DNA from 2 places in the Klebsiella sp. PK18 genome. Region 2 is predicted to be linked to the other one. Evidence: predicted binding sites of a transcription regulator. Region 2 holds the regulator's gene; the other holds the start of a gene.
What was found. The regulator PhoB, encoded in region 2, activates phosphate uptake and scavenging genes when phosphate is short. The targets are predictions, from matches to a motif close to CTGTCATAAAACTGNCNNAT.

Region 1 (15,145 bases), 630 kb from region 2:
GGCTTGCGCAGAGTTGTATAGACAAGTATATGTATCTACGTACACAACGTTAATTGTCAGGAGAAACCCCGATGTCGCAAAGCAAATATCGCCAGCTGGACGTCCGTGCCCCGAGAGGCACGACGCTGACCGCCAGGAGCTGGTTGACCGAAGCGCCGCTGCGTATGTTAATGAACAACCTCGATCCCGATGTCGCTGAAAACCCGCATGAGCTGGTGGTCTATGGCGGTATTGGTCGCGCTGCGCGCAACTGGGAATGCTATGACGCTATCGTGAAGGCGCTGAAAAACCTGGAAAGCGACGAGACTCTGCTGGTGCAGTCCGGCAAACCGGTCGGCGTCTTTAAAACGCATGAAAACTCGCCGCGCGTGCTAATCGCTAACTCCAACCTGGTCCCGCACTGGGCCACCTGGGAACACTTCAACGAACTGGATGCTAAAGGGCTGGCGATGTACGGCCAGATGACCGCCGGCAGCTGGATCTACATCGGTAGCCAGGGCATCGTGCAGGGCACCTACGAAACCTTCGTCGAAGCCGGTCGTCAGCACTATCAGGGTAGCCTGAAAGGCCGCTGGGTATTAACCGCCGGTCTGGGCGGTATGGGCGGCGCGCAGCCGCTGGCCGCGACGCTGGCAGGCGCCTGCTCGCTGAACATTGAATGCCAGCAGAGCCGCATCGATTTCCGTCTGCGTACCCGCTACGTTGATGAACAGGCCACTTCTCTGGATGACGCCCTGGCGCGCATCAAAAAATACACCGCCGAAGGCCGCGCTATCTCCATCGCGCTGTGCGGCAACGCCGCGGATATCGTTCCGGAACTGGTGAAACGCGGCGTACGCCCGGATATGGTCACCGACCAGACCAGCGCCCACGACCCGCTGCACGGCTATCTGCCGAAAGGATGGAGCTGGGAGGAGTATCAGCAGAAAGCCGAATCCGATCCGCAAGGCACTATCCTGGCGGCCAAACGCTCGATGGCCGACCACGTGCAGGCGATGCTGGCCTTTAATGAAATGGGCGTACCGACCTTCGACTACGGCAACAACATCCGCCAGATGGCGCAGGAAATGGGCGTCAGCAACGCCTTCGATTTCCCGGGCTTCGTGCCGGCGTATATCCGTCCGCTGTTCTGCCGCGGTATCGGCCCGTTCCGTTGGGTAGCGCTGTCCGGCGATCCGCAGGATATCTACAAAACCGACGCGAAAGTGAAAGAGATCATTAAAGATGATAAGCATCTGCACCACTGGCTGGATATGGCGCGCGAGCGCATCAGCTTCCAGGGACTGCCGGCGCGTATCTGCTGGGTAGGTCTGGAGTGGCGGCAGAAGCTGGGGCTGGCCTTTAACGAAATGGTGCGTAGCGGCGAAGTCTCCGCGCCGATCGTGATTGGCCGCGATCACCTTGATTCCGGCTCCGTCGCCAGCCCGAACCGCGAAACCGAAGCCATGCGCGACGGCTCGGATGCGGTATCTGACTGGCCGTTGCTCAACGCACTGCTTAACACCGCCAGCGGCGCGACCTGGGTGTCGCTGCACCACGGCGGCGGCGTAGGCATGGGCTTCTCGCAGCACTCCGGTATGGTTATCGTCTGTGATGGTACCGATGAAGCGGCGGCGCGTATCGCTCGCGTCCTGCGCAACGACCCGGCGACCGGCGTGATGCGTCATGCCGATGCGGGTTACGATATTGCTATTGAATGCGCAGCAGAACAGGGTCTGAATCTTCCGATGGTGGCAGCAACGCAGGGGAACGCTAAATGAAATCGTTAACGCTCATTCCGGGGAAACTGAGCCTGTCGCAGCTCCGCGAGGTTTACAGCCACCCGCTGAACATTACCCTCGACAGCAGCGCGTTTGCCGCCATTGATGAGAGTGTGGCCTGCGTCAACGCCATCCTTGCCGAAGGGCGTACCGCCTACGGCATCAACACCGGCTTTGGCCTGCTGGCGCAGACCCGTATCTCGACGGACGATCTGGAGAACCTGCAGCGTTCGCTGGTGCTGTCCCATGCGGCGGGCGTTGGCGAGCCGCTGGACGATGACCTGGCGCGCCTGATTATGGTGCTGAAGATTAACAGCCTGTCCCGCGGTTTCTCCGGGATCCGCCTGAGCGTGATCCAGGCGCTGATTGGCCTGGTGAATGCCGGCGTGACGCCGTGGATCCCGGCGAAAGGTTCCGTCGGCGCCTCCGGCGACCTCGCGCCGCTGGCGCATATGTCGCTGACGCTGCTGGGCGAAGGCAAAGCGCGGGTACGCGGCGGCGAATGGCTGCCAGCGACCGACGCGCTGCGTCAGGCGGGGCTGGAGCCGATTACCCTGGCGGCGAAAGAGGGCCTGGCGCTGCTGAACGGCACCCAGGCCTCGACGGCTTTTGCGCTGCGCGGTCTGTTCGAAGCCGAAGATCTGTTCGCCTCCGCGGTCGTCTGCGGGGCGTTAACCACCGAAGCGGCGCTGGGTTCGCGTCGTCCGTTCGACGCGCGTATTCACGAGGTGCGCGGCCAGCGCGGGCAGATTGATGCGGCGGCACTGTATCGCCACCTGTTGACCGATGACAGCGCGATCTCGCGGTCGCATCATAATTGCACCAAGGTTCAGGATCCGTACTCACTGCGCTGCCAGCCGCAAGTGATGGGCGCCTGCCTGACGCAGATCCGCCAGGCGGCGGAAGTACTGTTAGCCGAAGCGAATGCGGTCTCCGATAACCCGCTGGTCTTTGCCGCCGAAAATGACGTCATCTCCGGCGGTAACTTCCACGCCGAACCGGTGGCGATGGCGGCGGATAATATCGCGCTGGCGATCGCCGAAATCGGCTCGCTCTCCGAGCGTCGCATCGCGCTGATGATGGACAGCCATATGTCGCAGCTGCCGCCGTTCCTCGTGAAAAATGGCGGCGTCAACTCCGGGTTTATGATCGCCCAGGTCACAGCGGCGGCTTTGGCCAGTGAAAACAAAGCGCTGTCACACCCGCATAGCGTTGACAGCCTGCCGACGTCCGCCAACCAGGAAGACCACGTCTCGATGGCGCCGGCTGCCGGTCGTCGCCTGTGGGCGATGGCGGAAAACACCCGCGGGGTGCTGGCCGTTGAGTGGCTGGCGGCGGCGCAGGGCCTGGATATGCGCGAAGGGCTGACTACCAGTCCGCTGCTGGAAGAGGCGCGTCATCTGCTGCGCGAACGCGTGCCGCACTATACGCAGGATCGCTTCTTCGCCCCTGATATTGAAAATGCCATTGCACTTTTGGCTGCACGTCACCTGACGCGTCTGCTGCCTGCCGTACTGCATTAATCACCGTTGTTCTCTGTACCCGCGTCGGGGGAAGTCATTCCCCCGGCCGACCTACATCGCATATTTGTCGTCATATAAAAAAATCAGGACACCTGTATATGCAACAACAACACAAACCGCATCTGCTGCGCGGGCTGAATGCCCGACACATTCGTTTTATTGCGCTCGGTTCGGCTATCGGCACCGGGCTATTCTATGGTTCGGCCTCCGCCATCAAGGCGGCGGGTCCGGCGGTGCTGCTGGCCTATCTGATTGGCGGCGCGGCGGTCTTTATGGTCATGCGCGCGCTGGGTGAAATGGCGGTGCGCAATCCGGTTTCCGGCTCCTTTGGCAGCTATGCGCGCCAGTATCTCGGGCCGCTGGCCGGATTTATTACCGGCTGGACCTACACCTTTGAAATGGTGATCGTGGCGCTGGCCGACGTCACCGCGTTCGGTATCTATATGGGACTGTGGTATCCCGATGTGCCGCGCTGGATCTGGATCCTCAGCATCATCTTCTTTATTGGCGCGATGAACCTCTGCAATGTGCGAGTGTTCGGCGAGATGGAGTTCTGGCTGTCGCTGATTAAAGTGGTAGCGATTATCGCCATGATGGCGGCGGGGGCAGGCATCATCTTCTTTGGCTTTGGCCATAGTTTCCCGGCCACCGGGCTGGAAAATTTGTGGAGCCACGGCGGCTTTGCGCCACATGGCTGGCAGGGGATCATCGCCTCGCTTGGCATCGTGATGTTCGCTTTCGGCGGCGTGGAAATTATCGGCGTCACCGCGGCGGAAGCGCAGAACCCGAAGAAGGTCATCCCGCAGGCCATCAACACCATTCCGCTGCGTATTATTCTGTTTTACGTCTGCACCCTGGCGGTGCTGATGGCGATCTTCCCGTGGAATAGTTTTGGCGAGCAGGGCAGTCCGTTTGTGCTGATCTTCGATGGCCTCGGGATCCCGGCGGCGGCGACCGTGCTGAATATCATCGTGATTAGCGCCAGTATCTCGGCGATTAACAGCGATATTTTTGGCGCCGGGCGCATGATGTACGGCATGTCGAAAGAGGGGCTGGCGCCGAAGTGCTTCCAGCGGCTCGCCAGCAACGGTGTACCCTGGATGACGGTGGTGGTGATGGGCGTGGCGCTGCTGGTGGCGGTGGTGCTTAACTATCTGATGCCGGAACAGGTCTTTGTCCTGATTGCCTCGCTGGCGGCGTTCGCCACCGTCTGGGTGTGGCTGATGATCCTGCTCTCTCATTTCTCGATGCGCCGCGGTTTGTCGGCCGAAGAGCGCAGTAAGATCGAATTCCCGATCCCCTTCTGGCCGGTTGGTCCGCTGTTGACGCTGCTGTTTATGGGGCTGGTGATCGCCGTGCTGGGAATGGTGGAAGAGACACGCGTGGCGCTGTTAGCCGGGTTGGTCTGGTTGGGGCTGCTGACGGTGGTGTGGTACGCGCGCGTGCGTAAAACCGCGCTGCAGGTGGCCACGGAACAGTAAGGTCAATCTCCCCGGTGGCGCTGCGCTTACCGGGGCTACGTTTGGACCGTAGATACTGTTATCGGTTTGCAACGGTTTTGGTCGGGGAAAACATGTGCTTTGTGTTAATTCCGACACATTGCGCTCCCAATATTTCTTCTGCGTTATGTCCCTCATGGCGCAGGGAGCGCACAGGGGGCGGCCAGTCGCCGCCGCCCCTGTACCCCCGGGCTCCGGCCAGCAACATCGCCACTTCGTGGTGCCTTCGACTTATCCCTGCAGGCTTCGGGTCGGGCCGAGGCAGCGTCCTTGCAAAACACGGCCCTCAGCCCGCATCCATGCGGGCTGCCCCTGCCTTCCGGGAACGTCTCAGCGATGTTGAGGCCGCCAGCATCGGCAGTTTCAGCAAGCATGGTGAATAAATTAAAGGCAGGCCGCACGGACCGTAGGTCGGGTAAGCGCAGCGCCACCCGACAATATACCGGCACCGTGGGTTGCCCGGATAAGGCGCAAGCCGCTATCCGGGGGGATAATTAACTGAACAGGGCGGTGATCGAGGCGCTGGCGAGGGAATGGAAATGGACGTTAAAGCCGACCATCGCGCCGCTGGCCTCGGCATCGACATCAATCTTATCGATATCCAGCGCGTGGACGGTAAAAATGTAGCGGTGGGTTTCACCCTTCGGCGGTGCCGCGCCGCCGTAGCCTGCCTTACCAAAATCGGTGCGGGTCTGAACGGCCTCTTCCGGTAGCTCCGCCTGACCGGAGCCGGCACCCTGCGGTAGCACCCGAGTATCGGCAGGCAGGTTGACTACCACCCAGTGCCACCAGCCGGAGCCGGTCGGTGCATCCGGGTCGTAGCAGGTGACGACAAAGCTTTTGGTGCCCGCGGGCACATCATCCCACATCAGGTGCGGCGAAATATTGTCGCCATCATAGCCCATGCCGTTGAAGACGTGACGATTAGGCAGCTTGCCGCCGTCCTGGAGATCGTGACTGATCAATTTCATGCTTCATCCTCATTGATAATGTGCAGATTAACAAAGAAGTGTAGCCTTCCCGGCGGCGCAAATCCGCTGTTTATTCGCTAAAAAATGTTTCGTCCTGCACGGCCAGGTTGACCGCACGGGTCAGGCGGGTCAGCTGTTTGGGCGTGATGATGTACGGGGGCATCAGATAAATCAGGCGGCCAAACGGGCGGATCCACACCCCTTGTTCGACGAAAAAACGCTGCAGGGCGGCCATATTTACCGGACGCCGGGTTTCAACCACGCCAATCGCGCCCAGCACGCGCACATCGGCGACCAGCGCAGATCCCCGCGCCGAAGCCAGCTCGGCCTGTAGTTGGGCTTCAATCGCCGCCACCTGCTGTTGCCACTCGCCGCTCTCCAGCAGGCGCAGGCTTTCGCTTGCCACCGCGCAGGCCAGCGGATTGCCCATAAAGGTGGGGCCGTGCATAAAGCAGCCGGCTTCGCCATTGCTGATGGTTTCAGCTACCGTTCGGGTGGTGATGGCGGCGGAAAGGGTCATGGTACCGCCGGTCAGCGCTTTACCCAGACAAAGAATATCGGCGGAGATACCGGCATGCTCGCAGGCGAAGAGTTTGCCGGTACGGCCAAAGCCGGTGGCAATCTCATCGGCGATCAGCAAAATCCCTTCCCGGTCGCACATTTTACGCACCCGCCTCAGCCACTCCGGATGGTACATCCGCATTCCGCCGGCGCCCTGGACGATCGGTTCGAGGATCACCGCGGCGATGTCGTGGCGATGCGCGGCCATCAGGCGGGCAAACGGCACCATATCCAGCTCATCCCACTCGCCGTCGAAGCGGCTTTGCGGCGCGGGAGCAAACAGGTTATCCGGCAGGTAGCCCTGCCACAGGCTGTGCATTGAATTCTGCGGATCGCAGACCGACATCGCGCCGAACGTGTCGCCATGATAGCCGTTGCGGAAGGTCAGGAAACGACGACGCGGCTGGCCTTTGGCCTGCCAGTACTGCAGCGCCATTTTCATCGCCACCTCTACCGCCACCGAACCGGAATCGGCGAGGAAAACGCACTCCAGCGATTCCGGGGTCATCGCCACCAGTTGGCGGCACAGCGCCACCGCCGACGGATGGGTGATCCCGCCGAACATCACGTGCGACATCTGATCGATCTGCGCTTTCATCGCCGCATTGAGGCGCGGGTGATTGTAGCCGTGGATCGCCGCCCACCAGGAGGACATGCCGTCAATCAGCTGTTCGCCGCCGGCGAGGGACAGCTCGCACCCGTGGGCGGAAACCACCGGGTAGACCGGCAGGGGGGAAGTCATAGAGGTGTAGGGGTGCCAGATGTGGCGCCGATCGAAGGCGAGATCGTCCAGTGTCATAAGCGACTTGTAAACCATTTTGAAAACATTTAGGTTTACGAGTATAAACCGAACCGCAAATTAACAAAACCTTTTGGAGAGGCTAATGGCTCACCACGCACGCTGGACAATGTCGCAAGTTACTGAGTTATTTAATAAACCACTCATCGATCTGTTATTCGAAGCGCAGCAAATCCACCGCCAGCATTTTGACCCGCGTCAGGTGCAGGTCAGTACGTTGCTGTCGATTAAAACCGGCGCTTGTCCGGAAGACTGTAAATATTGCCCGCAAAGCGCACGCTACAAAACCGGTCTTGAATCCGAGCGCCTGATGGAGGTCGAGCAGGTGCTGGAGTCGGCACGTCAGGCGAAAAACGCCGGCTCCACCCGCTTCTGCATGGGCGCGGCGTGGAAGAACCCCAATGACCGCGATATGCCCTATCTGGAGCAGATGGTGAAAGGCGTCAAGGCGCTGGGGCTGGAGTCCTGTATGACGCTCGGTACCCTGACCGCCAGCCAGGCGCAGCGCCTGGCCGGCGCGGGGCTTGATTACTACAACCATAACCTCGACACCTCGCCGGAATTTTACGGCAACATCATCACCACCCGTACCTATCAGGAGCGTCTGGATACGCTGGATAAAGTGCGCGATGCCGGGATCAAAGTCTGCTCCGGCGGCATCGTCGGGCTGGGAGAGACCGTAAAAGATCGCGCTGGGCTGCTGCTGCAGCTGGCTAATCTGCCGACGCCGCCGGAGAGTGTGCCGATCAACATGCTGGTGAAAGTTAAAGGCACGCCGCTGGCGGATAACGACGATGTCGACGCTTTCGATTTCATCCGCACCATCGCCATCGCACGCATCATGATGCCCACCTCTTACGTGCGTCTCTCCGCCGGCCGCGAACAGATGAACGAGCAGACCCAGGCGATGTGCTTTATGGCCGGGGCGAACTCGATTTTTTACGGCTGCAAGCTGCTCACCACGCCGAACCCGGAAGAGGACAAAGACCTGCAGCTGTTCCGCAAGCTGGGGATCAACCCGCAGCAGACGGCTGTACTGGAGGGCGATAATGAGCAGCAGCAGCGCCTGGAGCAGGCCCTACTCACCCCCGACACTGAGGAATATTACAACGCGGCGGCGCTATGACCTGGCAGCAACGAATCGAGCGGGCGCTGGACGAGCGGCGGCAGACGGATGCGTTTCGCCGCCGCCTGCCGGTAAGCCACGGCGCCGGACGCTGGCTGGAGCGCGAAGGGGAGCGCTGGCTCAACTTCTCCAGCAATGATTACCTGGGCCTGAGCCAGCATGCCGGCATTATCGCCGCCTGGCAGCAGGGGGCGGAACGTTATGGCGTCGGCTCCGGCGGATCGGGCCACGTGAGCGGCTATAGTGAGGCCCACCGCGCGCTGGAAGAGGAACTTGCCGACTGGCTCGGTTACCCGCGCGCGCTACTGTTTATCTCCGGCTTTGCCGCCAATCAGGCGCTGGTTGCCGCGCTGGCGGAAAAAGAGGATCGGATTGTCGCCGACCGCCTGAGCCACGCCTCCCTGCTGGAAGCGGCGAGCCTCAGCCCGGCCCAGCTGCGGCGCTTTGCCCACAACGATCCGCAGCAGCTCGCGCAACTGCTGGCGAAACCGCTGGACGGTCTGCAGTTAGTGGTGACTGAAGGCATTTTCAGTATGGACGGCGACAGCGCGCCGCTGGCGGCCATTCATGCCGCAGCGCAGACCGCCGGGGCGGTATTGCTGGCGGATGACGCCCACGGCATCGGCGTGGTTGGTGAGGAAGGGCGTGGAAGCTGCGCCGCGCAGGGGGTGCGCCCGGAGCTGCTGGTGGTCACCTTCGGTAAGGCGTTTGGGGTGAGCGGCGCGGCGGTACTGTGCAGCGAATCGATGGCCGATTATCTGCTGCAGTTTGCCCGTCATCTGATCTACAGCACCGCCATGCCGCCCGCCCAGGCGGTGGCGCTGAGCGCGGCGCTGCGGGTCATTCGTAGCGATGAGGGCCAGCAGCGGCGGGAAACCCTGGCCGCCCGCATCCGTCAGTTCCGTGCAGGGATGGGCGATGTGTCGCTGGGGCTGACCGATTCCGTCAGCGCGATCCAGCCGCTGATCGTCGGCGATAACGCGCGAGCGCTGAGCCTGGCCTGCCGTCTGCGCGAGGCCGGCTGCTGGGCGACGGCGATCCGTCCACCGACGGTGCCGGTCGGCAGCGCTCGCCTGCGTCTGACCCTGACCGCCGCTCATCAGGCTGAGGACATTAACCGTTTACTGGAGGCGCTGCATGGTCACGGTGAATAAGCAGGCGGTGGCCGCGGCGTTTGGCCGGGCGGCCAGCGGCTATACGCAACATGATGAACTGCAGCGGCGCAGCGCCGATCTGCTGCTGCGCCAGCTGGCGCGCCGCGATTTTGCTCAGGTGCTGGATGCTGGCTGCGGCCCCGGCAGCATGAGCCGCTACTGGCGTGAGGCGGGCAGCGTGGTGACCGCGCTGGATCTCTCCGCCGGCATGCTGGCCCAGGCGCAGCGCCACGACGCCGCGCAGCATTATCTGCAGGGCGATATCGAAGCGCTGCCGCTGCCGGATGGCTGCGTCGATCTGGCATGGAGCAACCTGGCGGTGCAGTGGTGCGACGATCTGCGCGCGGCGATCGGCGAGCTGTGCCGGGTGGTGCGACCCGGCGGGCGGGTGGCGTTTACCACGCTGCTGGCCGGATCGCTGCCGGAGCTTAATCAGGCGTGGCAGGCTATTGACGACCGTCCGCATGCCAACCGTTTTCTCAGCGAACCGGCGGTAAGGGCGGCGCTGAGCGGCCTGCGCGCCGAAGGCATCGTTCATCAGATTAGCCTGCCGTTCGCCGATGCGCTGAGCGCTATGCGCTCCCTGAAGGGCATCGGCGCTACCCATTTGCACCAGGGGAGGGCATCCGCCCCGCTTGGCCGCGGCAAACTGCGCGAACTGCAGCTGGCCTGGCCGCAACAGCAGGGTATCTGCCCGCTGACGTATTATCTTTTTACAGGAGTCATTGAACGTGACTAAACGTTTTTTCGTCACCGGAACCGATACTGAAGTCGGGAAAACGGTCGCCAGCAGCGCGCTGCTGCAGGCGGCGAACCAGTTGGGTTTTAACACCGCCGGCTATAAACCGGTGGCGTCCGGTAGCGACCTGACCGCACAAGGGTTACGCAATGAAGATGCGCTGGCCCTGCAGCGTAATAGCCGGGTGGCGCTGAGCTATGAACAGGTCAACCCTTATACTTTTGCCGAACCGACCTCGCCGCATATTATTAGCGCCGATGAAGGGCGACCGATTGCCGCGGCGGCGCTTTCCAGTGGCTTACGCGAACTGGAGCGCCTGGCAGACTGGGTACTGGTGGAAGGGGCCGGCGGCTGGTTTACGCCGCTCTCGGACACCCTGACCTTCGCCGACTGGGCGCAGCAGGAGCAGCTGCCGGTGATTCTGGTGGTGGGGGTCAAGCTCGGCTGTATCAACCATGCGATGCTTTCCGCCCAGGCGGTGCGCCAGGCGGGGCTGCCGCTGGCGGGCTGGATCGCCAATGACGTGCAGCCGCCGGGCAAGCGCCATGGCGAATATCTGGCGACGCTGAAAAACCGGTTGGCCGCGCCGTTTCTTGGTGAAATACCGTGGCTTGTCGATATCGCGCAGCGCGACGATCTCGGCCAGTATCTGGATCTCAGCGCGCTGGATCTGGCGTCATCCACTGCGCCAGCAGCGGTTCATCCAGCGCCATAATATCGCCCTCGGCGACATTACGCCCCCGGTGAAGGACACAGAACCGATCCGCCACCCGGCGGATAAAGGGCAGGTGCTGCTCGGCGAGCAGCACCGTCAGACCGATATCGCGATTTAACCGCAGCAGCAATTCCGCCAGCTTTTGCAGGCAGCGCGGCCCTGCGCCGCGTGAGGGTTCGTCAAGGATCAGCAGTCGTGGCTGGACGATCAGCGCCCTGGCCAGCGCCAGCTGGTACTGATCGTCGGCGCTTAGCGAAGCGCCTTTGCGCTGCCGTAGCGCATAGAGTTCGGGAAAATGGTCATAAATTTCGCCGCCGCTGGCGTTAGCCCCGGGTTTCCCGGCCGCCAGGGCAATATGCAGGTTCTCTTCCACGCTGAGCTGGGAAAAGATGCGTTTATCCTGCGGCACGTAGCCGATGCCGATGGCGCTGCGCGACTGAGCGGACAGGGGGGTGAGATCGCACGGCGGGGCGCCAATGTCATGCCAGGTCATCCGACCGCTGGCCACCGGCAGATGGCCGGCAATGCAGTTGACCAGGGTGGTTTTTCCCATTCCCTCGCGTCCCAGTACGCCAATGCACTCTCCCGGGCGTAGTTCAAGATCGACATTCCACAGCGAGTGCTGATTACCGTAAAAATGATTTACTGCCTGTAAATTCAACATGGACGTTTTCTCCTTATCCTGGCGTCAGGGCGACAGAAAGATGCTGCAAAACTCTTGCCAGGAAAAAGAACGCTCGGAAAAAACCGCGAAACGCCGACACCATCGGGCATAGTCAGCGCGGGCGCTGCACTTTTCCGGTGCCCGACGCTAAAGGGTGGTGCAAAAAGCAGCAAAAATCGAGCGGCTTTAAACGGATAGTTATCAAAAATAGTTCGATAAAAATTTTTCGCCGCACGGTTTACAGCGAAAGTCGATTTGCGCCGGGCGGCGGCGGTCTTGGGCTGCAGACAGTTATCCACTATTCCTGTGGATAACCTTGTGTATTAGAGTTAGAAAACCTGCGGTAAGCTAGAGCGTACGCGGCCTGCGGCTGAATTGGCGCGAAAGGCGTCTTTTCGTTAAAGTACTTAAATATCAGCGTGTTATATAAAATCAATGGGTGTAAGAAAAGCGTCATCTACTGCCATAAAACTTTCACCCGTCCGCTTGACAAATGTTAAAAGGTAAAAATTTCTGGGGATAACCCTGCCGGCCGGAGGATTATTCCACCCGGTGCGCGTTTTATGCGCACCATGGCGCCGAAATAAGCCGTTTACTGACGCTATCATAGTGATGTACTGTTTAAATATCCAGTATAATTTGTTGGCAAAAAATGGCCCGGAGGGTAGAATTAAACACCGGCCGCTAAATCCATCTTCAGGTTTTGATCAATGAGTAAATCGTTTGTTCTGCATTCCGCCTTTCGCCCCTCCGGAGACCAACCGGAAGCCATCCGCCGCCTGGAAGAGGGGCTGGAGGATGGGCTCGCGCATCAAACGCTGCTGGGGGTCACCGGCTCCGGTAAAACCTTCACCATCGCCAACGTGATTGCCGACCTGCAGCGGCCGACGATGGTGCTGGCGCCAAACAAAACCCTGGCGGCCCAGCTCTACGGCGAGATGAAAGAGTTTTTCCCGGAGAATGCCGTCGAGTATTTCGTCTCCTACTACGATTACTATCAGCCGGAAGCCTACGTCCCCAGCTCAGATACCTTCATTGAGAAGGACGCCTCGGTAAACGAACATATCGAGCAGATGCGCTTGTCGGCGACCAAAGCGCTGCTCGAGCGGCGCGACGTGGTGGTGGTGGCGTCAGTCTCGGCTATCTACGGCCTCGGCGACCCGGACCTGTACCTGAAGATGATGCTGCACCTGACGGTCGGGATGCTGATTGACCAGCGCGCTATCCTGCGCCGTCTGGCCGAACTGCAGTATACCCGCAACGATCAGGCCTTCCAGCGCGGCACCTTTCGCGTGCGCGGCGAGGTGATCGACGTCTTCCCGGCGGAATCCGACGATATCGCGCTGCGCATTGAGCTGTTTGATGAAGAGGTCGAGCGCCTGTCGCTGTTCGACCCGCTCACCGGCCACGTGGAATCGACGGTGCCGCGCTACACCATTTATCCCAAGACCCACTACGTGACGCCGCGGGAACGCATCGTCCAGGCGATGGAAGAGATCAAGCTGGAGCTGGCGGAGCGGCGCAAGGTTCTGCTGGCCAACAACAAGCTTCTGGAAGAGCAGCGCTTAACCCAGCGTACCCAGTTCGACCTCGAAATGATGAACGAGCTGGGCTACTGCTCGGGCATTGAAAACTACTCGCGCTTCCTTTCCGGTCGCGGGCCCGGCGAGCCGCCGCCCACTCTGTTTGACTATCTGCCGGCAGACGGTCTGCTGGTGATAGACGAATCCCACGTTACGGTGCCGCAGATCGGCGGTATGTACCGGGGCGACCGGGCGCGCAAAGAGACGCTGGTGGAGTACGGTTTCCGCCTGCCGTCGGCGCTGGATAACCGGCCGATGAAGTTTGAAGAATTTGAAGCGCTGGCCCCGCAAACCATCTACGTCTCGGCAACCCCCGGCGCCTACGAGCTGGATAAATCCGGCGGCGAAGTGGTGGATCAGGTGGTGCGGCCGACCGGTCTGCTTGACCCGATCATCGAAGTGCGGCCGGTAGCCACCCAGGTAGACGATCTGTTGTCAGAGATCCGCCTGCGCACGGCCATCAACGAGCGCGTGCTGGTGACCACCCTCACTAAGCGGATGGCGGAGGATTTAACCGAGTATCTTGAGGAGCACGGCGAGCGGGTGCGCTATCTGCACTCGGATATCGACACCGTCGAGCGTATGGAGATTATCCGCGACCTGCGCCTTGGCGAGTTTGACGTGCTGGTAGGGATCAACCTGCTGCGTGAGGGGCTGGATATGCCGGAGGTGTCGCTGGTGGCGATCCTGGATGCCGATAAAGAGGGCTTCCTGCGCTCCGAACGCTCGCTTATCCAGACCATCGGCCGCGCGGCGCGAAACATCAACGGCAAGGCCATCCTTTACGGCGATAAGATCACCCCTTCCATGGCCAAAGCCATTGGCGAGACCGAGCGTCGACGGGAGAAACAGCAGCGTTATAACGAAGAGCATGGCATCGTACCGCAGGGCCTCAACAAGAAAGTGGTGGATATCCTGCAGTTGGGCCAGGGCCTGGCGAAAACTAAAGCCAAAGGGCGCGGTAAAGCGAAGGCCGTTGAGCCTGCCGGGCTTAGCGCCGTGGAGATGACGCCAAAAGCGCTGCAGCAGAAGATCCACGAGCTGGAAGGGCAGATGATGCAGCACGCCCAGAACCTCGAGTTCGAAGAGGCGGCGCAAATTCGCGACCAGTTGCATCAGCTGCGCGAGCTGTTTATCGCCGCCTCCTGAGTCCCGGCGCATACTGCCGGAGTGGGCGTGTGGGGCGTAGTGAAGGCGGGACGCTTCTCTCATTGTCCCGCTACCAGATAGCAAACCTTTGAGAAGAAAAAAGGCCGCATTGCGGCCTTCTTAATGTTTGCTTAATCTCGCCAGGCGACACTAACCTCCCCATGATGAGGATAGCGCCCATGCAAAAAATCAACTTCCGTGAATATCTGGCGGTCGCCACCGCCCTGGTTATTATTGTTGCCTTTTTCCATCAGTGGGTACTGACGTTCTGACCCGCGCGCCGCGGGAATAACACCCACGCGCGGACGCCGGGCCCCGGCTGGCGGTTGTGCAGGAAGAACTGGGCGTCATGCAGCTGAGCAATGCGCGTGACGATGCTCAGTCCGAGGCCTATGCCGCCGTAGCGACTGTCCATGCGCACAAACGCTTTACTGAGTTCGCCGCTTTTCGCCTCATCAATCCCTGGGCCTTCATCTTCCACCGCCATCACCGGCATCAGGCCCGCTTTCACCGACACGCGGATAGTTGACCCTTCCGGGCTGTAGCGGTGAGCATTCTCCACCAGATTGCGCAGGATCACACGGATTAACGTCGCGTCGCCAGAGACGATGGCCTCGCTTTCGACATCCGTCAGCAGCAGCCGCTGCTGACGCTGCGCCAGCATGGTCTCCAGCTCATCCTGCAGCGGTTTGACCACGTCATCCAGCAGCAGCACCTGCTGATAGCTGCCGGCGGAAAAAGACTGTCCGACGCGCGCCAGCTGCAGCAGCTGCGAAATGCTGGTGGTCATCTGGTCGAGGCGCTGGATCAGCGGGTCGACGCCCACGCCGTGCACTTTCGCCAGTAGTTCGAGGTGCAACCGCAGGCCGGCCAGCGGGGTACGTAGCTCATGCGCCACGTCG
Region 2 (15,145 bases):
CGACGATCCGCGAGCGCCTGACGATGCGGGATTTTATGGAGACATTGCGGGCCAGCGGCGTGCAGACCGGCGGCCCGGATAGTTTATCGCAGCGCGACCGGCAACAGTTTGCTGCCGAGCTGGAGAAGTGGTTGCTGGCGGTTAAGCGTCAGCAGGGTTAAACCCAGCTATCGTCGTCGCTGCCAATATCATCGTCGCCAAAGCCGGCGTCGAAGTCGTCGTTCCAGGTGTTGTCGGCAAGGAACTGATCGTCTCCCTGGCGGAACGGATCGTCACCCGCGGTGGCGTCCTGCGCGGCGGCGGCAGCAGGCTGCGGCTGCTCTTCGATGATATTGACAATCTCCTGCGGGTGCGAGCCGCTGAACATGTTGGTCAGCATATTGCCCAGCACCACGCCGCCCGCTACGCCTGCGGCCGTTTGCAGCGCGCCTGCCATAAAGCCGCCGCCGCGTGCCGCTGCCTGCGGGGCATAGTTCTGTTGCTGTTGCGGCGGGGCATACTGCGGCTGGGCGCTGGCCTGCGGGCGACCGTATTGCTCCGCGCCCGGGATGGGGTCAGAGCCGCGTGACGAGCCGCCACCGCCAAACAGGCCGGAGAGGAATCCGCCGCTGCTGGGCTTCGCCGCCTGCAGCTGGCTGACCTGGCTCTCCAGCGCCTGGATGCGATCGTTAAGCTGTTTAATCGCGGCTTCCTGGATAAGAATGGTTTGCGCCATATAGTAGGGGGCCGCCGGCTGCGCGCTTACATGTTGGGCAATCCGCTCCTCGGCGCTGGTATCGCGCGATGCACTGTGCGCCTCAGCCTCTTTTAGCCGGGAAAACAGTCCATCAATAAGGCGTTGTTCTTCAGATTGCATGTTACATTCCTCTGTCACACTGTCGAATAGGCATCAGGGTGCGTCTGAAACACGATGTTGTAAATATGTTGCTTCGTAAAGCTATGCATAAATGTGTTACCGTTTACGCCAGCGTTGGATAAAAAATAACGCCCAGCCGAAAGTAAAGCTGGTTAAACACTTAATGCAATGATAAGTTTACATCAAGAACCCCTTTTGTCACTGTGGTGATGGGGTGCAAAGAAGTTGTGTAACGTTTTGTTTACGACTACGTTACGGAACAAACAGCGATAATACGTTCTTTCGTTTTCATATTTTACGACAGGCGGAACCAGGGGGTCTTCGGTCATGACACAGCCAATCTTTCTCATCGGGCCACGCGGCTGCGGTAAAACCACCGTTGGTCATGCGCTGGCGCGAGCGCGGCATTTTCAGTTCTCCGATACCGATCATCGGCTGCAGGCCCATGAGCAGCGGACGGTGGCAGAGATCGTGCAGGCAGAAGGGTGGGCGCGTTTTCGCGAACTGGAGACCCTGTCGCTGAAGGCCGTGACTCTGCCGAATACGGTGATCGCCACCGGCGGCGGTATTGTGCTGGCGGAAGGTAATCGCCAGTTTATGCGGGAAAACGGCGTGGTGATCTATCTGCAGGCCTCGGTGTCGGCGCTCATTGATCGTCTGGAGGCCTACCCAAAAGCCGAACAGCGGCCGACGCTTACCGGTAAGCCGGTACGTGAGGAAGTGGGCGAGGTGTTGGCGCAGCGCGAAGCCTTATACCGTGATGCCGCCCATCATATTGTCGATGCCACGGCCTCCCCGGATCGGGTGGTGGAGCAGATTATGACCATGCTGTGCGGCGCGACGGCAACCCCGGTAAGTTAAGAATTTACTTACATTAAGGCGGCGAGGGGCGCCTATACTTGATAGTTCTGATACCAGAAGAAGGAAGAACTATGCCAAACAGGCCCCCATATCCGAGAGAAGCGCGCGTGGTTGCGGTAGAGAAAGGCCCGCAGGGTCAGACCGTCACCTGGTATCAACTCCGCGCGGATTATCCTGAACCCAATTCGCTGATCAGCGAACATCCTACCGAGCAGGAAGCCGTGGATGCCAAGCGGCGCTATGAAGATCCTGATAAGTCGTAACCCCTGAGCCCGGATTGCCGGCCATACTGGCAATATCGGGCGTATCTCACATTTTTTATTTATCAGTCGTACTAATGAATATCTAACACACGGATTTTTCAGGCACGCCGCTGTCGCCCGGCAATCTTTACATTCAACCGCGGCGCGGAACTGCTACGCTTCTCGACGGTTGATTTTTACTCACCAGGGGGGCGGATGCCGTGTGTGGTAAGTCTGTCTTGAAGCAGTGGTAGTGAAAAGGTACATGATATGAGTAGTGCAACGATGGCAATTTTGACCATCGGCGTTGTGCCGCTGGCGGGAGTGTTGCCGCTCCTGACCGAACATATCAGGGAAGAACAGATCACCCACATTAGTTTGCTGGGCGATATGACACATGCTGAGGTAACCAAAGAGTACGCGGTGGGTGACGGCGAGCAGGGCCTGCTGACCTTGCTCAATGATAACCAGCTGGTGATGGTATCGCGGCAGAAAATTGAACGCGATATCCGCAGCGTGATCGCGATGCTGGATCGGCAGAACTATGATGTGATCCTGTTGCTTAGCTCCGAACAGTTAAGCGGTTTTACAACCCACCATGCGATCCTTCTTGAGCCGCAGCGGATCATCCCGCCGCTGGTGGCGTCGATCGTCGATGGGCATCAGGTGGGGGTGATCGTGCCGGTGGAAGAGATCATGCCTATGCAGCGGCAAAAGTGGCTCTCGCTGGAAAAGTCGCCGTACTACGCGCTGGCCAACCCTTTTACCGGCAGCGACAGTGAGTTATTAAGCGCCGGCAAAACGCTGCTGGAGCAGGGCGCCGACGTGCTGGTCCTCGACTGTCTCGGTTACTATCAGCATCACCGCGATGTGTTACAAAAAGCCCTGGACGTCCCGGTTTTGCTGTCGAATGTGCTGGTTTCCCGACTGGCGGCAGAACTATTGGTCTAATGTGTTAATTTCACGTGACAGGGGCAAGGAGCGCCCCCTATATTGAGCCTTTAACCGACGATCAGAAGGGCTTGTTTATGCTTCAAAGCAATGAATACTTTGACGGAAAAGTGAAATCCATTGGCTTCACCAGCAGCAGTACCGGTCGCGCCAGCGTTGGCGTGATGGCGGAAGGGGAATACACCTTTGGTACGGCGCAGCCGGAAGAGATGACGGTGGTCAGCGGGGCGCTGAATGTCCTGCTGCCGGGTGAGACTGAGTGGAAAGTTTACGCCGCCGGCGAAGTTTTCAATGTGCCAGGCAACAGCGAATTTCATCTGCAGGTGGCTGAGCCAACCTCTTATCTGTGCCGCTATCTGTAAGCCAGAGTGACACCCGGCGCCTGCCGCCGGGTTGTTTTTTCCTTCCTGCCAGGCAGGAAGGAAAGCGGCGCTTAGCGCTGCGCTTCGCCGCCGAGCCCTTCTACCAGGCTTTGGATCAGGGCAGCCAGCTCGCCGGTCATTAAGATAAAGTCGGCGTCAAAGCGCTGGGCGAAATCTTCCCGATCGATATCTTCGTTTTGGTCACGTAATTCATCGCAGAACTTGAGGCGCTTAATTGACGCATCGTCGCAGATCACAAACTGAATACGCTGCTGCCAGTCCAGCGCCAGCTTGGTGACGACCTTCCCGGCCTCAATGTGCACGGCGATTTCGTCGCTGACCAGATCCTGTTTCTTGGCGCGGATCACGCCGCCATCTTCCAGCATCGCTTTCAGCTCGGCTTCATCCAGCAGCTGGAAGCCCTGCGCCACGGTGCCGGAGCGGACCCACTCGGTCAGCGTCAGCTCAATCGGATTCTCCAGGGTCAGCGGCACCACCGGCAGTGAACCGAGGGTTTTACGCAGCAGGGCCAGCGTGTCTTCCGCTTTCTTCGCGCTGGCGCAGTCCACCATGATCAGGCCGTTAACGGTATCGATCCACATCATCGTCTGGCTGAAGCGGCTGAAGGCGCGCGGCAGCAGCGAGTGCAACACTTCATCTTTCAGGGAATCTTTCTCGGTCTTCTTCAGCTTGCGGCCCTGATCGGCTTCCAGCTTCTGGATCTTCGCCTCCAGCGCCTGCTTGATCACCGGCGACGGCAGGATCTTTTCTTCTTTACGCGCGCAGATAATGATCTGGCCGTTTGCCGTATGCGTCAGCGCGTCGCTGTGCGATCCCATCGGCGACACCCAACCGGTTTTCGCCATATCCTGGCTGCCACACGGGGTAAATGTCAGCTCGGCCAGCTGTTTTTCCATCTCCTCGGCGCGCAATTCGATATCGCGGCTGAGACGGTAAACCATTAAATTTTTGAACCACAGCATGATAATTTCCACGGCTTTATCGTTAAATCAGGCGGGCATGATAGCGAATTGTCGCTATGCTTGCATTGTTAATCGGGGTGAGGAGCTGAGCGTGCGTATTGGTATTGATTTAGGTGGAACAAAAACCGAAGTGATAGCCCTGAGCGACCAGGGAGAGCAGCTGTTTCGCCACCGGTTACCCACGCCGCGTGAGGACTACCGGCAAACCATCGAGACTATCGCCACCCTGGTAGCGATGGCCGAGCAGGCGACCGGGCAGCAGGGTACCGTGGGGATGGGCATTCCTGGCGCAATTTCGCCCTATACCGGGGTGGTGAAAAACGCCAACTCGACCTGGCTCAACGGCCAGCCCTTTGATAAGGATCTCAGCCTGCGCCTTGAGCGTGAAGTCCGGCTGGCCAACGACGCCAACTGTCTGGCGGTGTCGGAGGCGGTGGACGGCGCGGCGGCGGGGGCGCAAACGGTGTTTGCGGTGATTATCGGCACCGGCTGCGGCGCCGGGGTGGCGCTCAACGGGCGGGCGCATATCGGCGGCAACGGTAACGCCGGCGAGTGGGGGCATAACCCGCTGCCGTGGATGAACGACGATGAGCTGCGCTATCGCGCCGAAGTGCCCTGCTACTGCGGTAAACAGGGATGTATCGAAACCTTTATCTCCGGCACCGGCTTTGCCACCGACTACCAGCGGCTGAGCGGCAAGGGGTTAACCGGCAGCGAGATTATGCGTCTGGTGGGCGAAGGTGACGAAAAGGCCGAACTGGCGCTGAGCCGCTATGAACAGCGGCTGGCGAAATCGCTGGCCCACGTGGTGAATATCCTCGACCCGGACGTTATCGTGCTGGGCGGCGGGATGAGCAACGTCGAGCGTCTGTATCAAACGGTACCGGACCTGGTGAAGCAGTGGGTCTTCGGTGGCGAGTGTGAAACGCCGATCCGCAAAGCGTTGCACGGTGACTCCAGCGGAGTACGCGGCGCGGCCTGGCTGTGGCCGCTCCAGGGGACCTGAACCGCTCCCCCTCACCCCGGCCCTCTCCCTGCAGGGAGAGGGAGAAAAGCGGTACGGTGCGGGTGGTAGAGGCAGTGGCCGGGAACCCCTCACCCTGCAGGGAGAGGGGAATCGCAATAGCGTGCGAAATTACAGACCGGCGCCGGACGGTTCCCTCTCCCTCCGGGAAAGGGTTAGGGTGAGGGGACATCGCCATAATTCAGACCTCACTCCACCGCAAACACTCTGTCCAGCCGACTGTAGCCCAGGCCATTTATCTTCTTCACTTTGATCTGCACCGGAATACGTTCCTTCATTGCCTCCACGTGGCTGATCACCCCGATAATTTTGCCGCTGGCGTTAAGGGCATCCAGGGCGTCCAGCGCCGTATCCAGCGTTTCGCTGTCGAGGGTGCCGAACCCTTCATCGAGAAACAGGGAGTCAATCCGTGTTTTATGGCTCACCAGGTCTGACAGCGCCAGGGCCAGCGCCAGGCTGACGAGAAAACTTTCGCCGCCGGAGAGGGTGCGGGTGTCGCGCACGGCGTCGGCCTGCCAGGTATCGACCACCTCCAGCTCCAGCGCCTCGCTGGCCTTGCGTTGCAGCAGATAGCGGCCGTGCAGGCGGTTGAGCTGCTGGTTTGCCAGCCAGACCAGATTATCCAGCGTCAGCCCCTGGGCGAATTTGCGGAACCGGTCGCCGGTGCTGGAGCCGATCAGCGAATTCAGATAGCCCCAGTCGTCCGCCAGCTGCGCCGCCTCTGCAATCTGCTGCCCCAGCGCCTGCTGCTGCTGGCGGCTTTCATTATCCTGCCTGAGCTGCTGGCGGATCTCACCCTGACGGGTCGTGTTGTCCCGCAGCCGCTGGGCCAGGGCGTGCAGTTGCGTTTGCAGGGTGGGGCCGTCCGCGTCTGATCCTTGCGGCCGCAGCGCCAGATGCGCCTGTTGCTGCTGAGTCGCCTGCTCGCAGAGCACCGTCGCTTGCTGAAGCTGCTGCTCAAGCGACTGTTTTAACTGCGTCAGCCGCTGGGCGGTCTCGTCATCCAGCAGTGCGGCGAGGAACGCCTCCCGATCGTTGAAGCGGCTGGCGGCCAGGGCAGTCGTGAATTGCGTCTGTGACTGATGTACGCGCGCCGTTTCTTCGGTCTCCAGTTGCTGCTGGGCGACAAGCTGGCTGTGCAGCGACAGGCATTCCTCGTGGATTTCGCGCCAGTTGTCCGGGATCACCGGCTCAGCCTCCGCGTCATCCTCATCGCCGGGCGGCAGCGTATCGAGCAGCGGTTTCAGGGCGGCGATCTGATCCTGGAGCACGCCATGCCGCGTCTGTTGCGCCTGCCACCGGGCAAATTCGCTTTCGCGAGCGTGCAGCCAGGCGGCTTCTGCGCCTTCTTCCGGCAGGCTGAGCGACAGCGTCTGCAGGGCGTTCTCCAGCCCCTGGCGCGTGGTCTCCAGCTGCTGGTGAGCCTGGCGCTCCAGCGCTTGCTGGTCGTTGAGCTGGCTCTGTAACATCAGACGCTGGCTGAGCTGATAGAGCTGCTGCTCGTAGCGCTCCTGCTCCTGCATCCAGTCGTTTATCTCTTGCGCAATATCCCGCGTGACCTGCAGAGCGGCGCAGGTTTCCTGCCACGCTTTAGTGAGCGCTTGCTCTTCCTCTGTGAGCCGCCGGGCCGCTTCGGTCTCACGCTGGAGCTGCTGCGTCAGGGCGTTGACCTGCCCGAGGACCAGCAGACCTTCTTCTTTCAGCGCGGCGACCTCTTTTTCCAGCGCGTCGCGGCGGCGCTGATTATCCGTGACCGTTAGGGAGGCGTATTGCTCAATCGCCGGATGTTCACAGGATCCGCACAGCGGGCAGGGCTTCCCCGCCTCAAGCCGGGCGCGGTAACCTTCCAGATCTTTAATCGTTTCTTCCCGTTGGCAGAGCGCCTTCAGGTCGAGATAGTGCTGGTTTTTGTCTTTATATTGCTCCCGACGTTGCGTCAGGGTGGCATTGAGTTTTGCCTGCTCCGTTTGCGCCTGCTGGATGTTCTCGGCGCTCTGCCGCAGGCGTTTGTGCAACTGCTGATGCTGTTCATGCAGGGAGAGCAGCCGCTGGCGCAGCGGCCGCGATTGCGTTTGCTGCGCCATCGCCGCCGCGACTTCCTCTGCGGACAATGACAGGGAGCTGGCCGGCAGAGCGCTGAGTTTCTGGCGCAGCGCGGCCAGGCGGGTGGTCTGAGCCGTTAGCTGCTGTTTATCGCGCGTCAGTTGCGAGAATTGCGCCCGCCAGCCGGCAATCTCCTGGCCCCATAAGCGGAATCGGTCATGGGCCGCCAGCCACTGCGCCAGGTCCGTCAGTTCAGCCTGACGCTGCTGCTGAGCGTGCAGGGCGCTGCGGCGGATGCGCGCGCGCTGCGCGGTGCAGGCAAGTAAGCGAGCATTTACTTCGTTGATCCGTTGCCGGGTTTGCGCCAGACCTGCCACCTGTTCCTGCTGACGCTCCCACAGGGGGCGCAGCTGGGCGGCCGGCTGGGCCAGCTCAAGCTTCGCCAGCGCCGGGGCGGCGTCGGTCAGCGCCTGGCGGGCCTGCTGTTGCCGGCTAACCGCCTGCTGGTGCTGCTGCGCCAGCTCGTCGCAGCGCGTCAGCCACTGAAGCTGCTGTTGCTGGTTTTGCTGCTGCGTTAGCAGGGTTTTTTCTTCGTCAGTGAGTACCTGCAAACTTTCCTGCAGCGCCTGCTGCTGCGCTTCCGTCAGCAGAACGATGCCCGCCGCCTGGGCTTCGAACTTCTCCAGCGTGTGGCGAGCGGCTTTGTGCTGTTCGTAGACCATGGCCGAAATCTGGCCGTAGATTTCCGTGCCGGTCAGCTCCTCCAGCAGCTCCGCGCGATCGCTCGGCTTCGCGTTCAGGAAGGCGGCAAATTGTCCCTGGGAAAGCAGCATCGAGCGGGTGAAACGGCCATAGTCGAGCCCGGTGAGCGTCGCGGTTTGCTCCAGTTTGTCCGAGACCTTATCGGCGAGGATTTTGCCGTCGGCGCAGCGTGCCAGCTCGACGCGGGGCGCCTGCAGATTGCCATCCGGTTGGTTGCGTGCCCGGTTCTGGCTCCAGAAAGCGCGGTAGGCGGTGCCTTTGACTTCAAACTCGACCTCCGCCAGACATTCGGCGGTATCGCGGGTCATCAGGTCATTTTGCGACTGGGAAACTTTATTCAGGCGCGGCGTCTCGTGATAAAGCGCCAGGCAAATGGCATCGAGCAGGGTGGTTTTGCCGGCGCCGGTGGCGCCGGTAATGGCGAACAGGCCGTTGCTGACGAACGGCTCGGCGGTAAAGTCTATCTTCCATTCACCCTTCAGGGAGTTGAGGTTTTTCAGACGCAGACTGAGGATTTTCATGCGTTTTCGTCCTCCGCGGTGAGCGTATGCAGCGTATGGGTGAACAGCTCGTGCAGCCGGGCGCGCTTGTCATCGTCAATCTCGGTCAGCGCCAGCCGGCGCTCGAACACCTCTTCCACCTTCAGTTCGCTGAGGGTCTCCCGCTGGGCGTTGAGCAATATTTTCTCGCGCTGCTCGCGGCCGCGGCGTACCAGCAACACTTCCACCGGCAGATCCTCCGTCAGCGCCTGAATATGACGCTGAATATCGTGCAGGTAGTCCTCGGTGGTGATTTCGATATCCAGCCACACCGGCGGGTCCTGCTCGACGCCGCGCCACTGCTCCAGCTGGGCGGTGATGGCGGCCAGATCGCCTTTGATCACTGCCAGCGGCTGGGTCACGGGCACCTCCAGGGTTTCCACGGCGCTGAGGCGCCCGTCGTTAAAACTCACCAGGTGCACCGATTTGGCTTTGCCGGTTTCATCGAAGCTCAGCGGCAGCGGCGAGCCGCTGTAGCGGATGTGCTCGCAGCCACCGACCACCTGCGCCCGATGAATATGGCCCAGCGCAATGTAGTCGGCAGGCGGGAAGTGTTGCGCCGGAAAGGCATCCAGCGTGCCGATGTAAATGTCGCGGACGGCATCGCTTTTGCTGGCGCCGACGGTGGTCAGGTGGCCGCTGGCAATGATGGGCAGCGGCCGATCGCCGCGCAGCGCGCAGGCCTGCTGATACTGCTCCTGATAATAGTCGCTGATGGCGTGCAGTAGCTGTTGCTGTTTTTCCCGACCGGAGTGGCCGGCCTGACTGGTAACCAGCTCGCGGGGGCGTAAAAACGGCACCGGGCAAAAGATGGCGCCAGGGGTGCCGTCGCGCAACGGCAGTTCAATGGGCGCGTAGCCGGCGTTCGCCACCACGGTGGTGTGCAAAAAGGCGAGAATATCGCGGGACTCATTGAGCATCGCCACTGAATCGTGATTGCCCGCCAGCACCACCAGGCGACAGCCGGTCTGCTGCAACTGGACGACAAAACGGTTATACAGCTCGCGGGCATAGCTCGGCGGCGAGCCGGTATCAAAAATATCGCCAGCCACGATAATGGCGTCGACTTCATGCTCCTGCGCGCGGGCCAGCAGCCAGGTAAGAAAAGCGTCGTGTTCTGCCGCGCGGCTTTTGCTGTAAAAATTCTGGCCCAAATGCCAGTCGGAGGTGTGAAGGAGGCGCATAAATCTTCCCTAGCGAAAAAAGCATGGGCGGCAGTATATCATTTGTCGGCGCGGGGTAAGTCCGCGTCATGCTTCAAATTACCCGATCATCAGACCGTCATTTTTTTCATAAATCTGTCACAAAAGTGACGCATAATGACGCCGCACTTCTATACTGATGGCTAAAAAACACAGGGTAAATAATGGCGAGAAGAATTCTGGTCGTTGAAGATGAAGCTCCAATCCGCGAAATGGTCTGCTTTGTTCTGGAGCAAAATGGCTTTCAGCCCGTCGAGGCGGAAGATTATGACAGCGCGGTGAATCAACTCAATGAACCCTGGCCTGATTTGATTCTCCTTGACTGGATGCTGCCGGGTGGTTCGGGGCTGCAGTTTATTAAGTTGCTCAAGCGCGAGGCGATGACGCGGGATATCCCGGTTGTGATGCTGACCGCGCGTGGAGAAGAAGAGGATCGTGTTCGCGGCCTGGAGACCGGCGCGGACGACTACATTACCAAGCCTTTCTCACCGAAAGAGCTGGTGGCGCGAATCAAAGCGGTGATGCGCCGTATTTCGCCGATGGCGGTGGAAGAGGTGATCGAAATGCAGGGTCTGAGCCTCGACCCTTCGTCGCATCGGGTGATGACCGGCGACAGTCCGCTGGACATGGGGCCGACGGAATTTAAATTATTGCACTTCTTTATGACCCATCCTGAGCGAGTGTACAGCCGCGAGCAGCTGCTGAACCACGTCTGGGGAACCAACGTCTATGTGGAAGACCGCACGGTGGACGTCCATATTCGCCGCCTGCGCAAAGCGCTGGAAAACAGTGGCCATGATCGCATGGTGCAAACGGTTCGCGGCACGGGGTATCGTTTCTCCGCCCGTTTCTGAATTTTGACAGGAGTGTGACCCGTGCTGGAACGGCTGTCATGGAAAAGGCTGGCGCTGGAGCTCTTTTTAGCGTGTATTCCGGCCCTGATTCTGGGGGCGTTTGTGGGTCATCTGCCGTGGTTTTTACTGGCGGCAGTGACCGGTTTGCTGATCTGGCATTTCTGGAATTTGATGCGCCTGTCGTGGTGGTTGTGGGTGGATCGGAGCATGACTCCTCCGCCTGGACGCGGCAGCTGGGAGCCGCTGCTGTATGGTCTGCATCAGATGCAGATGCGTAATAAAAAGCGTCGACGCGAGCTGGGAAGCCTGATTAAACGCTTTCGCAGCGGGGCGGAATCGCTGCCGGATGCGGTTGTACTGACCACGGAAGAGGGGGCCATTTTCTGGTGTAATGGCCTGGCGCAGCAGATTTTAAACCTGCGCTGGCCGGACGACAGTGGCCAAAATATTCTCAACCTCCTGCGTTATCCCGAGTTCGCCAACTATCTGAAACAGCGTGATTTTTCTAAGCCACTCAACCTGGTGCTGAATAACGCTCGCCATCTGGAAATTCGCGTGATGCCTTACACCGATAAGCAGTGGCTGATGGTGGCGCGCGACGTGACGCAGATGCATCAGCTGGAAGGGGTGCGGCGGAACTTTTTCGCCAACGTCAGCCATGAACTGCGCACCCCGCTGACGGTGCTGCAGGGCTATCTGGAGATGATGCAGGAGCAGGTACTGGAGGGGGCGACGCGGGAAAAAGCCCTGCACACCATGCGAGAGCAAACTCAGCGTATGGAAGGGCTGGTGAAGCAGTTGCTGACGCTGTCGCGCATTGAAGCCGCGCCGGCGCTGGCGATGAATGACCGCATCGACGTGCCGATGATGCTGCGGGTGGTGGAGCGCGAGGCGCAAACTCTCAGCCAGGAGAAACAGACGCTGATCTTCACCGTTGACGAGCAGCTCAAGGTGCTGGGTAATGAGGAGCAACTGCGCAGCGCCATTTCCAATCTGGTCTATAACGCGGTGAACCACACCCCGCCGGGGACCGAAATTCGCGTCAGCTGGCAGCGGACCCCGCAGGGGGCGCTGTTCAGCGTCGAGGATAATGGGCCAGGCATTGCGCCAGAGCATATTCCCCGTTTGACCGAGCGTTTTTATCGGGTGGATAAAGCTCGCTCCCGGCAAACGGGGGGCAGCGGCCTGGGACTGGCGATCGTCAAACACGCGGTCAACCATCATGACAGCCGGCTGGAGATCGACAGCACGGTGGGCAAGGGAACCCGTTTTAGCTTCCTGCTCCCGGAACGATTAATTGCCAGAAACGACGCCTGATCGGCGTGCTGTCAGCTTATCTTGCCAATGACCAGCCCCGGCTGGTCATTTTCGTTGGCATCCCTTTTTTCCTCGCCTATTTAATGAACGCGTGCTGCTTTTTTGTTCGCATGATAAGCCACGGGTTTTCCATCAATATGGTAAATGATTCTGGTGTGAAACTGATAACCAGCATAATCATCTGCTTTTGCGATCGTGCCTTGCTTTAAAACGTTATAAGCGTTTAAATTGCGCCTGCGCAGTCGATGACAGACTGCTTTTGCGTGGTAATACCAAAAACAATTCTTTCCCACGCCGCTTCGGGAGCATATCTCGCTGAGTTTACCGGCAATGGCCGCTGTATCGTCCCTGAGAGGGGAGCGCGGTATTTTTCCATTTTTTACAACACCACATCCACAGGCAGTAATGAATTTATGACCCATCAGTTAAAATCTCGCGACATCATAGCGTTGGGCTTTATGACCTTCGCGTTGTTTGTTGGCGCAGGCAACATAATTTTCCCTCCGATGGTTGGCTTACAGGCGGGCGAGCACGTCTGGACTGCGGCGATCGGCTTCCTGATCACTGCGGTGGGTCTGCCGGTGCTGACGGTGGTGGCGCTGGCGAAAGTCGGCGGCGGCGTTGAAAGCCTGAGCACCCCGATTGGTAAAGTGGCGGGTATCCTGCTGGCGGTGGTGTGTTATCTCGCGGTGGGACCGCTGTTCGCGACCCCGCGCACCGCGACCGTCTCCTTTGAGGTCGGTATTGCGCCGCTGACCGGCGACGGCCCGCTGCCGCTGCTGATCTACAGCGTTATCTATTTCGCGCTGGTGATTCTGGTCTCCCTCTATCCGGGCAAACTGCTGGACACCGTGGGCAACTTCCTTGCGCCGCTGAAAATTATCGCCCTGATTGTGCTGGCGGTCGCGGCCATCATCTGGCCAGCGGGCCCGATCAGCGACGCGCTGGAAGCGTATCGTACGGCGCCATTCTCCAATGGCTTCGTCAACGGCTACCTGACCATGGATACCCTCGGCGCGATGGTGTTCGGGATCGTGATTGTCAATGCGGCACGCTCCCGCGGCGTCAGCGAAGCGCGTCTGTTGACCCGCTACACCGTCTGGGCTGGCCTGATGGCAGGCGTTGGCCTGACGCTGCTGTACCTGGCGTTGTTCCGTCTGGGTTCTGACAGCGCCACTCTCGTGGACCAGTCCGCCAACGGCGCGGCCATTCTGCACTCCTACGTGCAGCACACCTTCGGCGGGGCGGGCAGCTTCCTGCTGGCGGCGCTGATTTTCATCGCTTGCCTGGTGACGGCGGTGGGCCTGACCTGCGCCTGCGCCGAGTTCTTTGCCCAGTATCTGCCGTTCTCCTATCGCACGCTGGTCTTTATCCTTGGCCTGTTCTCGATGGCGGTCTCCAATCTGGGCCTGAGCCACCTGATTCAGGTGTCAATTCCGGTGCTGACCGCTATCTATCCGCCGTGTATCGCACTGGTTGTATTAAGCTTTACCCGCAGTTGGTGGCATAATTCGTCCCGCGTTATCGCGCCGGCCATGTTTATCAGTCTGATGTTTGGTATCATTGACGGGATTAAGTCATCGGCGTTTGCCGCGATTCTGCCGGCCTGGACCGCGCGTCTGCCGCTGGCGGAGCAGGGCCTGGCCTGGCTGATGCCCACCGCCGTGATGGTGTTCCTCGCGGTGATCTGGGATCGCGCAGCCGGACGTCAGGTGACTTCCAGCGCCCATTAACAGGCGTTAAGGAAAAGCGTTTAACCACGGGACTTCGGGTTCCGTGGTTTTTTATTTTTTGTGTTAAACGGCATTGAAAAACCACGATGGAAAGTAGTAACAAGCTTAAGCGCGGGCTAAGCACCCGGCATATCCGCTTTATGGCCCTGGGTTCCGCCATCGGCACCGGGCTTTTTTACGGCTCAGCCGACGCCATTAAAATGGCCGGACCCAGCGTGCTGTTGGCCTACATTATCGGTGGCGTCGCGGCATATATCATTATGCGGGCGCTCGGTGAGATGTCGGTGCATAACCCTGCCGCCAGCTCATTTTCCCGCTATGCCCAGGAAAACCTCGGCGGACTGGCGGGCTATATCACCGGCTGGACCTACTGCTTCGAAATCCTGATCGTCGCCATCGCCGACGTCACCGCCTTCGGTATCTACATGGGCGTCTGGTTCCCGACGGTGCCGCACTGGATCTGGGTGCTCAGCGTGGTACTGATCATCTGCGCCGTCAACCTGATGAGCGTCAAGGTGTTTGGTGAGCTGGAGTTCTGGTTCTCGTTCTTCAAAGTGGCCACCATTATCATCATGATCCTCGCCGGGTTCGGCATTATTATCTGGGGGATCGGCAACGGCGGCCAGCCGACCGGCATTCATAACCTGTGGAGCAACGGTGGCTTCTTCAGCAACGGCTGGCTGGGGATGGTGATGTCGCTGCAGATGGTGATGTTCGCCTACGGCGGCATCGAAATCATCGGTATTACCGCCGGTGAGGCGAAAGACCCGGAGAAATCCATTCCGCGCGCGATCAACTCGGTGCCGATGCGTATTCTGGTGTTCTACGTCGGCACACTGTTCGTCATTATGTCCATCTATCCGTGGAATCAGGTGGGAACCGACGGCAGCCCCTTTGTCCTGACCTTCCAGCATCTGGGCATTACCTTCGCGGCCAGTATTCTTAACTTCGTGGTCCTGACAGCCTCCCTGTCGGCGATTAACTCCGACGTGTTCGGCGTAGGTCGTATGCTGCACGGTATGGCTGAGCAGGGCAGCGCGCCGAAGGTGTTCGCTAAAACGTCGCGCCGCGGTATTCCGTGGGTGACGGTGATGGTGATGACTATTGCGCTATTGTTTGCGGTGTATCTCAATTACATCATGCCGGAAAACGTCTTCCTGGTGATCGCCTCCCTGGCCACCTTCGCCACGGTGTGGGTGTGGATTATGATCCTGTTGTCACAGATTGCCTTCCGCCGCCGTCTGTCGCCCGAAGAGGTCAAGGCGCTGAAATTCAAAGTGCCCGGCGGAGTGGTGACCACGGTAGTCGGCCTGGTGTTCCTGGCCTTTATTATCGCCCTGATCGGCTATCATCCGGATACCCGTATCTCGCTGTATGTCGGTATGGCGTGGATCGGCCTGCTGCTGCTGGGCTGGG

Region 1: uvrB (excinuclease ABC subunit UvrB) is a predicted target of PhoB. The motif match lies at 11,972-11,991, and genes of this name have one in related genera.

The regions. Positions count from the first base shown of each region.
Region 1 is NZ_CM173493.1:3,803,521-3,818,665, reverse strand. It holds gene hutU (urocanate hydratase) at 72-1,760, shown strand; gene hutH (histidine ammonia-lyase) at 1,757-3,283, shown strand; gene AC3EMD_RS18620 (amino acid permease) at 3,382-4,764, shown strand; gene AC3EMD_RS18615 (kinase inhibitor) at 5,277-5,753, opposite strand; gene bioA (adenosylmethionine--8-amino-7-oxononanoate transaminase) at 5,824-7,113, opposite strand; gene bioB (biotin synthase BioB) at 7,199-8,239, shown strand; gene bioF (8-amino-7-oxononanoate synthase) at 8,236-9,393, shown strand; gene bioC (malonyl-ACP O-methyltransferase BioC) at 9,377-10,132, shown strand; gene bioD (dethiobiotin synthase) at 10,125-10,847, shown strand; gene AC3EMD_RS18585 (ABC transporter ATP-binding protein) at 10,789-11,511, opposite strand; partial or broken gene AC3EMD_RS18580 (hypothetical protein) at 11,601-11,810, opposite strand; gene uvrB (excinuclease ABC subunit UvrB) at 12,222-14,243, shown strand; gene pmrB (two-component system sensor histidine kinase PmrB) at 14,494-15,145, opposite strand, start outside.
Region 2 is NZ_CM173493.1:4,432,281-4,447,425, reverse strand. It holds gene AC3EMD_RS21955 (YaiI/YqxD family protein) at 1-161, shown strand, start outside; gene AC3EMD_RS21950 (DUF2076 domain-containing protein) at 158-856, opposite strand; gene aroL (shikimate kinase AroL) at 1,184-1,717, shown strand; gene AC3EMD_RS21940 (YaiA family protein) at 1,789-1,980, shown strand; gene AC3EMD_RS21935 (AroM family protein) at 2,230-2,910, shown strand; gene ppnP (pyrimidine/purine nucleoside phosphorylase) at 2,988-3,272, shown strand; gene rdgC (recombination-associated protein RdgC) at 3,344-4,255, opposite strand; gene mak (fructokinase) at 4,347-5,261, shown strand; gene sbcC (exonuclease subunit SbcC) at 5,468-8,605, opposite strand; gene sbcD (exonuclease subunit SbcD) at 8,602-9,807, opposite strand; gene phoB (phosphate response regulator transcription factor PhoB) at 9,990-10,679, shown strand; gene phoR (phosphate regulon sensor histidine kinase PhoR) at 10,701-11,996, shown strand; gene AC3EMD_RS21895 (hypothetical protein) at 12,077-12,418, opposite strand; gene brnQ (branched-chain amino acid transporter carrier protein BrnQ) at 12,410-13,729, shown strand; gene proY (proline-specific permease ProY) at 13,816-15,145, shown strand, end outside.